4 regions of the Streptomyces sp. NPDC048504 genome follow, and region 3 is predicted to be linked to each of the others. Evidence: riboswitches for the same ligand, from Rfam matches in the RefSeq annotation. Region 3 holds a riboswitch; each other region holds the start of a gene.
The links. Region 3 has a riboswitch for cobalamin ahead of metE (5-methyltetrahydropteroyltriglutamate--homocysteine S-methyltransferase). Riboswitches for the same ligand answer to the same signal wherever they lie in the genome.
Positions count from the first base shown of each region.

Region 1: it holds a riboswitch for cobalamin, as region 3 does, so the genes downstream of both, ACGFY9_RS35485 (ABC transporter substrate-binding protein) here and metE (5-methyltetrahydropteroyltriglutamate--homocysteine S-methyltransferase) in region 3, are expected to answer to the same signal.
Region 2: it holds a riboswitch for cobalamin, as region 3 does, so the genes downstream of both, ACGFY9_RS23565 (prenyltransferase/squalene oxidase repeat-containing protein) here and metE (5-methyltetrahydropteroyltriglutamate--homocysteine S-methyltransferase) in region 3, are expected to answer to the same signal.
Region 4: it holds a riboswitch for cobalamin, as region 3 does, so the genes downstream of both, ACGFY9_RS41600 (ribonucleoside-diphosphate reductase subunit alpha) here and metE (5-methyltetrahydropteroyltriglutamate--homocysteine S-methyltransferase) in region 3, are expected to answer to the same signal.

Region 1 is NZ_JBICXA010000017.1:61,378-64,301, reverse strand. Features, by position in the region: gene ACGFY9_RS35490 (FecCD family ABC transporter permease) at 1-821, opposite strand, end outside; gene ACGFY9_RS35485 (ABC transporter substrate-binding protein) at 818-1,879, opposite strand; cobalamin riboswitch at 1,933-2,146, opposite strand; gene ACGFY9_RS35480 (universal stress protein) at 2,329-2,924, shown strand, end outside.
Region 2 is NZ_JBICXA010000009.1:196,413-199,336, forward strand. Features, by position in the region: gene ACGFY9_RS23555 (helix-turn-helix domain-containing protein) at 1-716, shown strand, start outside; partial or broken gene ACGFY9_RS23560 (phosphotransferase) at 607-1,287, opposite strand; cobalamin riboswitch at 1,347-1,480, shown strand; gene ACGFY9_RS23565 (prenyltransferase/squalene oxidase repeat-containing protein) at 1,570-2,814, shown strand; gene ACGFY9_RS23570 (SCO2322 family protein) at 2,811-2,924, shown strand, end outside.
Region 3 is NZ_JBICXA010000011.1:342,618-345,541, reverse strand. Features, by position in the region: gene metE (5-methyltetrahydropteroyltriglutamate--homocysteine S-methyltransferase) at 1-1,627, opposite strand, end outside; cobalamin riboswitch at 1,765-1,989, opposite strand; gene meaB (methylmalonyl Co-A mutase-associated GTPase MeaB) at 2,052-2,924, opposite strand, start outside.
Region 4 is NZ_JBICXA010000022.1:19,908-22,831, reverse strand. Features, by position in the region: gene ACGFY9_RS41600 (ribonucleoside-diphosphate reductase subunit alpha) at 1-1,152, opposite strand, end outside; cobalamin riboswitch at 1,328-1,482, opposite strand; gene ACGFY9_RS41595 (GNAT family N-acetyltransferase) at 1,505-2,011, opposite strand; gene mctP (monocarboxylate uptake permease MctP) at 2,132-2,924, opposite strand, start outside.

The DNA.
Region 1 (2,924 bases), on a different contig from region 3:
CGGGTGACGTGCGGCAGGACCAGGCCGACGAAGCCGATCGCCCCGGCGCAGCTGACCAGTACGGCGGTGAGCAGCGCCGTGGCGCAAAGCAGGATCAGTCGGGCGCGGGCGACGTTCACGCCCAGGCCTGCGGCCGCCTCCTCTCCGAAGGCGAACGCGTCCAGCGTGGTGGCATGGCCCAGGCATACGACCAGCACGAGCGCCAACGCGCCCGCGCAGAGCAGCACTTGGCCCCAGTCCGCGCCGGAGAGCGAGCCGAGCAGCCAGAACAGCACGCCCTTGGTGGTCTCGGCGTCCGCCGACGTCAGCACCGTGAACGACGTGAGCGCGGAGAAGAGTTGCATGGCGGCCACGCCGGACAGCACCACCCGGTCCATGCTCGCGCCGAGGCTGTGACTGAGCAGCATGACCAGCCCGAAGGAGAGCAGCGCACCGACGAAGGCGCCCGCCGACAGCGACACGGCCCCGCCGCCCACCCCGAGCACGACCACCGCGACCGCCCCCGTGGACGCTCCGGACGAGACGCCGAGCACGAACGGGTCCGCCAGCGGATAGCGCAGCAGGGACTGCATGACGGCGCCGCACAGCGCGAGCCCGGCACCGCAGACGGCGGCGAGCAGCGTGCGGGGCATACGCAGGTTCCAGACGATGCCGTCCCGCAACGGAGCAAGGGCGCTTTCGCCACCGCCGAGGTGGGACGCGACCGACGCCCACACGTCGGCCGTGGAGATGTCGGCGGGCCCGATCGTCACCGCGAAGGCCACGGAGACCAGCAGCGCGACCAGCCCGCCGCCCGTCAACAACAGGGTGCGGACGGTCACTTGGCGAGTCCGAAGTCGCGCAGGCCGGCGGCGACCTGTTCGGTCCCTTCGACGGTGCGGATGGAGGGGTTCATCGCCTGTCCGCTGAGCAGGATGTACCGCTTCTTCTTGACGGCGGTGAGATTGCGGGTGGCGGCGTTGGTCTCCAGGAAGTGGATCTTCGCCTTGGCGGTCTCGGCGGTCTGCGACTTGCGGGTCAGATCGCCCAGGACGATGACGTCGGGGTCGCGGTCGGCGACGGTCTCCCAGTTGATCTGGGGCCACTCGTCGTGGGTGTCGGAGAAGGCGTTCTTTCCACCGACGGCGCGGGTGATGGCACCCGGGGCGCCGCAGCAGCCGGCCAGGTAAGGCGACTGGGAGTTCGCGAACCAGTACATGAGAGAGGTGTCCGAGGCGTCGAGGCCGGTGGTGGCCTTGGTCACCCGTGCCCTCAGCTGAGCCACGAGCTGGTCGCCGCGCGCCTTCACGCCCATCGCACGGGACAGGTCGCGTATCTCGCCGTAGACGCTGTCGAGGGTGAGCGGTGTGCTGCGCGAACCGTCGCCGCCGCTGTCGTTGTCCTTGCCCGCGCAGTCGGACGGCGAGACGTACGTCGGCACGCCCAGCTTCTCGAACTGTTCGCGGGTCGCGACCCCGCCCTTGCCGAGCGTCGAGACGAAGGACGCGGTGACGAAGTCGGGTTCGGCGTCGAGGACCTTCTCGAAGGAGGGCGCGTTGTCGGCGAGGCGCGGCACGGCCGCGTTCGCCTTCTCCAGGCCCTTCAGCACCGGGTCGGTCCAGGTGGCGGTGCCGGCGATGCGGCCGGCGAGGCCGAGGGAGAGCAGGATCTCGGTGGTGCCCTGGTTCAGGGAGACGACCCGCTCGGGGGCCGACTTCAACGTGATCTTGTGCCCGCAGTCGGTGAGGGTGAGCGGGAAGCCCGCGGCCGACTTCTCCGTCTCGCCGTCGGCACTGTCGCCGTCGGATCCACCGCACGCGGTGAGCAGCAGGGCGGGTGCGACGAGGAGGGCCGCAGTACGGCGGCGGAGCGGGACGGGGGCGGTACGGATCACGGGCATGCCTTGCCTGTCGGGGCTCGAACGCGGAGCCTGGCCTACGAACTCCCCCTCGCCGAGGGCGAGAAGGCGCCAGCAGGTCTTCGGACTCGGGTTCGTCCGGACGGGGCGCCTTCCCGGCGCGTCGCACACCGGCTCCTTCGGCCGGCCCGCGTCGCCCCAGTGGCGTCTATTGCCCCGCCCGTCCCCCTAACCGCTGCGCGTCAGTTCCGGATTCCCACCGGATTCCCTGGCCTCGGTTGTGGCACGACTGGCCCGCACAACGTATCAAGATCGCCCGTCGGCTCCCGCCACGGGGTGCGGTGCCGCGCCGAGCCGCGCGAAGCCCGGCGGCCCCATGGCCCAGCGCCTGCACCGCGGACTTTCCTCCGGTTCCGTCCAACCCCTGTGCGGCACGCTCCGCGCGGCGGATCGTGGAGGCCCCGACTCGCTCGCACGGAGGTCCAACGGCCATGCCCCAACTGATCGTTGTCGGTGTCGACGGTTCCGCGGACAGCCGCATCGCGGCCGACTGGGCAGCAGAGGAAGCCGAGTTGCGCGGACTCCCCCTGCGGGTCGTACACGTCTCGACACTCCCGGACGGCCAACTCCTCACCACCTGGCCCTACTTCCGCGAGCCCTCTCCCGACGCCCTCGTCACCTCCCTCACGAAGGACCACCCCGAACTCCGGGCCGACGTGGTCGCGTTCACCGGAGAGGCCGTGCCGGCGCTGCTCCCCCTGACCGCCGAGGCCGACTCCACGGTCCTCGGGCTGCGCGGTACGGGCGGTTTCGCGGGCCTTGCCCTCGGTTCCGTGGCCCACGGGGTCGCCGAGCGCTCCGATGGGCCGGTGGTACTGGTGCCGAGCGGGTTCGCCCGCAGTCGCCGAGGGCGGTCACCGTACGGCGTGACCCTGGGCGTCGATGGCGGCCAACTGCCCGGCGCCGTCGTCGACTTCGCCTTCGACGCCGCCTGCCGTCGCGGCACCGGCCTGCACGTCGTACACGCCTGGCGGCTTCCCTCGCCCGCCGAACACTGGATGCCGTACGCGCCGCCCGAGAAGGACCG
Region 2 (2,924 bases), on a different contig from region 3:
GGCTCGACGGCACCGCGACGGCCCACCTGCTGCGCCTCGGCGCCGACGGCCCCCGCAGACAGCGCATCCGCCCCCAGCGCCGCAGGGAGACGGTCCCGCCGAGCATCACCAAGCTGCTCACGACGCTCCCGCTCCCGGCCCTGGTCGAGGGCCGCTACTTCGACGTCCTCGCCGCCAACACCCTCGCGACCGCCCTGTCACCGCGCTTCACGGCGGGCGCCAACCGCCTGCGTTCCCTGTTCCTCGACCCCGCCGAGCAGGCACTCCACCCGCAGTGGGAGAACTCCAGCGGAGGTATCGTCGCCGCCTTCCGCGAGGCGGTCGGCACCGACACCGACGACCCCCGGTTCATCGAGCTGGTCGGCGAACTCTCCCTCGCCAGCCCCCTGTTCAGCCGACTCTGGGCCCGCCACGACGTACAGTCCTGCGAGGGCGCGGCCAAGTACCTCGACCACCCCCAGGTCGGCGCCCTCCACCTGAACCGCGAACGCCTGAGCATCGACGGCGCCCCGCGCCAGACCCTCGTCATCTACCACCCGGACCCGGACACCGACGCGGCCGACAAACTGGCCCTCCTGGCCTCCTCCACCGCTACGGCAGAAGCGCGACCGACCGCACCAACTCCTCGGCGACACCGAGGAGTTCGACCTCACGCGGAGTCATCGTCGGATTCACCGCCCGCCTCCGCCGCGCTTCCGCCAACCCTTCCCCCGTGAGCCCGGAAGGATCCGCGAGCAGCGAGACGAGCATCGCGCGCGCCGGTCCGGCGACCGGCTGATCGTCGTCCACGGCGACCTGGGCGAGGATGATCGCGGAGAGCCCCCAGTCGAGAGCCGGGTCACCGTCCTCCGCCGTGGCCCAGTCGATGACGCGCGGGCCGTCCGGAGTGAGCAGCACGTTCTCCGGGTGAAGGTCGAGGTGCAGCACCCGAGTTCCGGGCCGCCGACCGGGGATCGCGTGCAACTGCCGTAGCAGAGAGGCGAGTACGGTCCCGGCCTCCACCGCGTCGATCGCACCCGCGACGAACGCCTCCACCATGGTGGGCCCGGTCAGCCGCTCCATCACGAGATCGGTACGCGAGGTGCGCGAGGTGCCCGGGTCCTCCATGCGCACCCGGGGCACGGGATAGCCGTGGGCCCGCACATGTTCCATCACCGCGCCCTCGGCCGCCGCGTCCCCCCAGTCCTCGCGGTTGCGGCGCAGCACCCACGCCTCGTCGATCTCGTAGACGTCGGCGGTACGGCCGGAGCCGATCAGCTTCCCCGGCGCTTTCCCCGTGGCTGGCATGGCCAGAACCTACCGGGGACGGCGGACCGGGCAACCCCTGCCCACAGCGGGGGCTCAGGTTCCCCGTACAGTGGCCGGGTCGTCATCACACCCGTACGGGAGGAAGCCGGTGCAATTCCGGCGCTGACCCGCAACCGTGATCCGGTCCCCCAGGGGCCCGGTGAGCCGGACCGCCCCGTACGGCACGTGACCGGTTCACATGCACCGTCGAGGAATACGGAGCCGAGCCGCCCGGGGGTCCCCGCGCTGCCGTGCTCCCCGCAGAGAAGGCACCCGCCGATCATGAACGTCCGCCGCAGCGCCGCGGTCCTGGCCACCGTCGTCACCGTGATGGCGGCGGCCCCGGCCGTCGCCGCCGGTCCGTCGCCCTCGCCGTCCGCGGCGATACCCGCCGGGCTCTACGGCACCTCCGACCCGGCCTACGACGGCGTCTGGCGCCAGTCCCTCGCGCTGCTGGCGCAGGACGCGGTGGGCGTGGAGCCCGCCGACCAGGCGGTGACGTGGCTGGTCGGCCAGCAGTGCGCCGACGGCGCCTTCGCCGCGTTCCGGGCCGACCCCGCCAAGGCCTGCGACGCCAAGGTCATGGTCGACACGAACAGCACGGCCGCCGCCGTACAGGCCCTCGCGAACGACGGCCGCGGGGACTCCGCCGTCACCAAGGCCGTCACGTGGCTGAAGTCGATCCAGAACCCCGACGGCGGCTGGGGCTACTCCCCCGGCGGGGCCAGCGACGCGAACTCCACCTCCGTCGTCATCGGCGCCCTCGCGGACGCGGGCGTGACCGTGCCGAACCTCCAGAAGGACGGCAAGTCCCCGTACGACGCCCTGCGGAAGCTCGCGCTGCCCTGCGACGGCGGCGCGGACGCGGGCGCCTTCGCCTACCAGCCGGACAAGAAGGGCAGGCTCGCGGCCAACGCGGACGCGACCGCGGCGGCCGTGCTGGGCCTCTACGGCGAGTCGCTGACCGGCAGCCGACAGGACGACGCCGACGCACCCGCGACGTGCGAGAAGTCCGGCGACGATCCCTTCAGGGTGGCGGACAACGGCGCCGCGTGGCTCGCCCACGCCATGGCGAGGACCGGCCACCTCACCACCGCGCTCCCCGGCGCCAAGCCCCAGCCCGACTACGGCAACACGGCCGACGCGATCGTCGCCCTGTCCTCCCTCGGCCTGCACGACCAGGCCGCCAAGCCCCTGCGCTGGCTGGAGACCCACGCCAACTCCTGGGCCACGCAAGGCGGTCCGGCCGCCTACGCCCAACTCGTCTTCGTGGCGACCACCGCGAAGGGCGCCGACGTCCACGACTTCGGCGGCCAGAACCTCGTCACCCTGCTCAACGCGACGGGCCCGACCCCGAAGTCGATCGACGAGCCGCAGACAGCCGGCCCGAGCGACAACGCGGCCACCGACGACAACGACGGTTCCCTGAACGCCACTTGGACGATCGTCGGCGGCATCCTCCTCCTCGCCGCGATCATCGCCGCCGCCCTGATCACCCGCGGCCGAAAGCGCGGCCACCAACAGTGACCCGCCGCCTCGTCCTGTTCCTGCCGGCCCTGCTCCTCGTCCTCGGCACAACAACCCAGGCCCAGGCAGCCGGTTACCGCTACTGGTCCTTCTGGGACCGCACCGGCACC
Region 3 (2,924 bases):
GGGAGATGTCGCCGGCCAGGATCGGCGGGCGGACGTAACGGGTGCCGTACGACTGGACCCAGCCGTACCGCGTGGCGAGGTAGCCGGTGAGCTGCTCGGCGAAGTACTGGACCATGTCGTTGCGTTCGGGTTCGCCGTGCACGAGGACGTCGAGACCGGTCTTCTCCTGGAAGGAGATGACCTCGCCGATCTCCGCCTTGATGCGCTCCTCGTAACCGGCAGTGTCGATCCGCCGCGCCCTCAAGTCGGCCCGCGCGGTGCGCAGTTCGGAGGTCTGCGGGAAGGAGCCGATCGTGGTCGTCGGCAGCGGCGGCAGCCCGAGATGCGCGCGCTGCGCCGCGGTCCGCTCGTCGTACGGCTGGGAGCGGCGGGCGTCGGCGTCCGTGACCGCGGCGGCCCTGGCCCGTACGGCGGGGTCCCTGGTGAGCGCCGAACCGGCGCGGGAGGCCAAGTCGGCGCGGTTGGCGGCGAGTTCGGCGGCGATCGTGTCGGTGCCCTGGGCCAGGCCCTTGGCAAGCGTGACGATCTCGCCGGTCTTCTGCCGCGCGAACGCGAGCCAGCGCAGGATCTGCGGCTCGATGTCCCGCTCGGCGGCGGCGTCGAGCGGCACATGGAGCAGCGAGCAGGAGGCGGCCACGTCGACCCGGTCGGCAAGACCGAGCAACGTGCCCAGTGTGGCAAGGGACTTGGTGAGGTCGTTGACCCAGACGTTACGGCCGTTGACGACCCCCGCGATCAGCCGCTTGCCGGGCAGTCCGCCCACGGCGGCGAGGGCGTCCAGGTTGGCGGCGGCGGACTCGGTGAAGTCGAGTGCGAGGCCCTCCACGGGCGCCTTCGCGAGGACCGGCAGCGCGTCGCCGAGCCGGTCGAAGTAGGAGGCGACGAGCAGCTTCGGCCGGTCGGTGAGGGCGCCGAGGGCGCGGTACGCGCGGGTGGTGGCGCTCAGTTCTGCCGGGGTGCGGTCCTGGACCAGGGCGGGCTCGTCGAGTTGTACCCACTCCGCGCCGGCCGCGCGCAGGTCGGCGAGGACCTCGGCGTACACGGGCAGCAGCCGGTCCAGGAGGGTCAGCGGATCGAAGTCCGCGGACACCCCGGGCGCGGGCTTGGCGAGCAGGAGGTAGGTGACCGGGCCGACGAGCACCGGGCGGGCGGTGAGGCCCAGGGCGAGGGCCTCCTTCAACTCCGCCACCTGTTTGGCGGAGTCGGTGGTGAAGACGGTGTCCGGGCCCAACTCGGGCACGAGGTAGTGGTAGTTGGTGTCGAACCACTTCGTCATCTCCAGCGGCGCCACGTCCTGGGTGCCGCGTGCCATCGCGAAGTAGCCGTCCAGCGCGTCGAGTTCGACGGCGGCGCGGTGGCGTTCGGGGATCGCGCCGACCATGACGCTGGTGTCCAGGACGTGGTCGTAGTACGAGAAGTCGCCGGTCGGTACCTCGTGGATGCCGGCGTCCGCCAGTTGCCGCCAGTTCGTGCGGCGCAGTTCGGCGGCGGTGGTCCGGAGGGCTTCGGCGTCGACGCGGCCCTTCCAGTAGCCCTCGATGGCCTTCTTGAGTTCTCGGCCCCTGCCCTGGCGGGGGTAGCCGTAGACGGTTGCCCGTGCTGCCGCGGCTGCGGACTTCGGTGTCACGGAAATCTCCTTCGCGAGATATCTCCCTGGATCCCGGTGTCGGGACGTGAGCGCGAAGGTTCGTAGACCGGGGGATGGTGACCGCCCGTGTGTACGCCGACCCGCCCACGAGGTCACCGGGATTCCGCGCGCGAATGCTTCGCGTGCGGGCAGGTGGCAGGTCTTCGGACTTGCGGGCACGGCCCCCGTTTGAACTGGAGGTCACCTACTGGCCGTCGCTTCCCAGGTCCTGTGTGGGCCCAGTGCGTATGACGGCGGTCGTTCCTGCTTACCGCTGCGGGGCAGTCCCGGAATTTCACCGGGTTCCCTCTTGCGACGCGTCCGTCTGGGTGACGGGGCGAACCAGCTGCGTCGATCAGCGTAGCGGGTACGTCGAGTTTTGGCTTTCGGCCGGTGGGGGCTGGTCGCGCAGTTCCCCGCGCCCCTAGGTAGGTCGGGGTCCCCGGGATTCGAAGGCTCGCAGGATTTCCTCTGCCGCCAAGGTTGCTGTCAACTCGCCCTCGCGTACCTGGCGTTCGAGGGCCGGAGCCAGCGCACGTACCGCCGGATCGGAGTGCAGCCTCCCCAGAAGTTCATCGCGGACCATCGTCCACGTCCAATCCACCTGCTGCTCGCTGCGCTTCGCAGCCAGGCGGCCGGTGGACTCCAGCAGGGAGCGGTGTTGTTCGAGGCGCTCCCAGACCGTGTCCAGGCCGGTGCCCTCGCGCGCGCTGCAACTCAGTACCGGCGGGGTCCAGGCCGCGTCAGCGGGGTGCATCAGCCGTAGTGCGCCTGCCAGTTCACGTGCCGCGCTCTTCGCATCCCGCTCATGCGGCCCGTCCGCCTTGTTGACGGCGATGACGTCCGCCAGTTCCAGGACGCCCTTCTTGATGCCCTGTAGCTGGTCGCCGGTACGGGCCAACGTCAACAGCAGGAAAGAGTCGACCATGTTGGCTACCGCCGTCTCCGACTGGCCTACGCCTACCGTCTCGACGAGGACGACGTCGTACCCCGCCGCTTCCATCACCACGATGGACTCGCGGGTCGCCTTCGCGACGCCGCCGAGGGTGCCGGCGGTGGGGGAGGGGCGGACGAAGGCCGCCGGGTCGACGGAGAGGCGCTCCATGCGGGTCTTGTCGCCGAGGATCGAACCGCCCGTCCGTGTGGAGGACGGGTCGACCGCCAGCACCGCGACCCGGAAGCCGAGGGAGGTGAGGAGGGTGCCGAAGGCGTCGATGAAGGTCGACTTGCCTACGCCCGGTACGCCGCTGATGCCGATGCGCCGGGCCTGGCCGCTGTGCGGGAGGAGCTCGGTCAG
Region 4 (2,924 bases), on a different contig from region 3:
CTGCGCCTCGGCCTTGCGGTAGGCCGCGTCGAACTCGTCCCCCCACAGGTCGACCAGCTCGGGCACGTCGGCGGGGGAGAAGAGCGACCAGTCGCCGTCCGCGTTCACCCGGCGCATGAACTCGTCCGGGATCCAGTGCGCCAGGTTCAGGTTGTGCGTACGCCGGGCGTCCTCACCGGTGTTGTCCCGCAGCTCCAGGAACTCCTCGATGTCGGAGTGCCAGGTCTCCAGGTACACCGCGGCCGCGCCCTTGCGCCGGCCGCCCTGGTTCACCGCGGCGACCGAGGCGTCCAGCGTCTTCAGGAACGGGACGATGCCGTTGGAGTGCCCGTTCGTCCCCCGGATCAGCGAACCCCGGCTGCGGATGCGGGAGTACGACAGTCCGATGCCGCCGGCGTGCTTCGAGAGGCGGGCGACCTGGTGGTAGCGGTCGTAGATGGAGTCCAGCTCGTCCAGCGGGGAGTCGAGGAGGTAGCAGGACGACATCTGGGGGTGCCGGGTGCCGGAGTTGAAGAGCGTGGGGGAGGACGGGAGGTAGTCCAGGCGGCTCATCAGGCGGTAGAGCGCGGCGACTTCGTCCAGGGCGCGGGCGCTGTCGTCCTCGGCGAGGCCGGCCCCGACCCGGAGCATGAAGTGCTGGGGGGTCTCGATGACCTTGCGGGTGATCGGGTGCCGCAGGAGGTAACGGCTGTACAGGGTGCGCAGGCCGAAGTAGCCGAAGCGGTCGTCGCCCTCCGTGTCGATCAGCGCGTCGAGGCGGGCCGCGTGAAGCGTCACGAACTCGGCGGTGCGGTCCGCGATGAGGCCCTCGCGGTGGCCTACGGCGACGGACTCGGTGAACGTCGTGACGCCCTGGGAGGCGGCCTCGGCGGCGATGCTGATCGTCAGCAGCCGGGCGGCCAGCCGGGAGTAGACCGGGTCCTCGGAGATGAGGCCGGCGGCCGCCTCCGTCGCCAGCTCGCGCAGTTCCGCCACGTCCGCGTGCGCGGACCGGCCGCGCAACGTGGCGGCGGCGACCCGGCCGGGGTCGGCGTCGGGGAGGTCGGCGGTCAGCTCGGTCAGGGTCCGCAGGATCGCGGTACCGGGGCCGTCGGCGTCCTGAACGGCCGTTCCGGGAACGGCGGTTCCGGGTCCGGTCGTGGTCGCCGCGATCGCCTCGTTCGCCTGGGTCGCTGATGCCGGCTCTGCTGGCGCGATGGTCACGGTGGGGCTCTCCCTCGCTCGGCACGGGGCCTCGCCGAGGGCAGGCGGCAGTACACGAGCGCACGGGGCGTCGCGTCCACCGGCCCACTCCACGAGGCCCGGACGTCATGCGCCCTGGCCGGGTGGCCGGACGCGCGCCGTCGGCAGGTCCTCGGACTGACCATGCGTGCATATGCACGTAAGTACACCGTTGCGGGACAGTTCCGGATTCGCACCGGATTCCCCTGCGGCGACAGCGAGCATGAGCATACATCTTGTGCCGGGTTGTCGTGGCACCACCAGATGTTGTGTCGCGGCGGTTTCAGAGTGTCAGCTTGTAGGTGAGCAGAGTGAGATCGTCCAGGTGTGGCACGGGATTCCAGTCCCGGTCGGGTGTGCGGACGAAACCCAGGCGTTCGTAGATGCGGTGGGCTGCGTGCATGGAGCTCTGGGTCGACAGGACGATGGTTGTGCAGGCTTCTGTGGTTCGGGCGCGGGTGATGCAGGCACGTACCAGGGCCTCGCCGGCGCCTCGGCCGCGGGCCTCGCGGGACACGGCGAGCATCCTTATCTCGGCCTCTCCGGGTTTCGCGATGTCGGCCATCGGGCCGCCGGACGGGACGAAGGTCACTCCGCCGAGGATGTGGTCGTCGTTCAGAGCGACGAGTACGTCGGCTGCGGCGGCTCGCTTTGCTACGGCTCTCAACTCGTCGAGGTAGCTGTCGCTCTCGCCGAAGTCCAGGAGGCCGTCCTGGAGGTAGGCCTGTGCTGTGATCTCGCCGAGGGTCTCGTATTCGGTGGGGTTCGCTCGGCGGATGAGGATGTCCATGTGGGCCAGTGTGTACGAACAGCGGGCCGCCGAGGGGGTGCTCTCGGTGGCCCGCTGCGGGTTCGTCGTGGCTGGTCGCGCAGTTCCCCGCGCCCCTTGGGTTGGGCCACTCACCCAGTGCTAATGAGTCGCCCCTGCTGTTGCCGGAGGCAGCTCCACCTGTACCCCCGGGTCGCCCGCGTCCGCCGTGTAGTCGCCGGGGCTGGTCTCGTCGATGCCCTCCGGGGCCTTGAACGCCTTCAGGGCGAAGGTGAGGACCACCGTCACGACGACGTTCAGCACGAACGCCGTCAGGCCGATGTAGCCGATCTCGCCGATGCCGGGGATCTCCTTGGACGAGCCGCCGAAGTGGTCCTGGGTCGGGGAGGCGACGCCGTACGCGGCGAGGGTGCCGTAGATCATGCCGGCCGCCCAGCCGGCGAGGAGGGCCCAGCGGTGGAACCAGCGGGTGAAGAGGCCGCCTACCAGGGCCGGGAAGGTCTGGAGGATCCAGATGCCGCCCAGGAGCTGGAAGTTGATGGCGACCGTCTTGTCCATCGTCAGGACGAAGGCCAGGGCGCCTACCTTCACCAGGAGCGAGACGATCTTGGAGACCTTGGTCTCCTGGGCCGGGGTCGCGTCGGGCTTGATGAAGTCCTTGTAGATGTTGCGGGTGAAGAGGTTCGCGGCCGCGATGGACATGATGGCTGCCGGGACGAGGGCGCCGATGCCGATCGCCGCGAAGGCCACGCCCGCGAACCAGTCCGGGAACATGTTCTCGAAGAGCTGGGGGATCGCCAACTGGCCGTTGGTGACCTTGACTCCGGCCGCGATCGCCATGAAGCCGAGCAGCGCGAGCAGGCCCAGCATCAGTGAATACAGCGGCAGGATCGTGGTGTTGCGGCGGATCACGTTGCGGCTCTTCGAGGAGAGG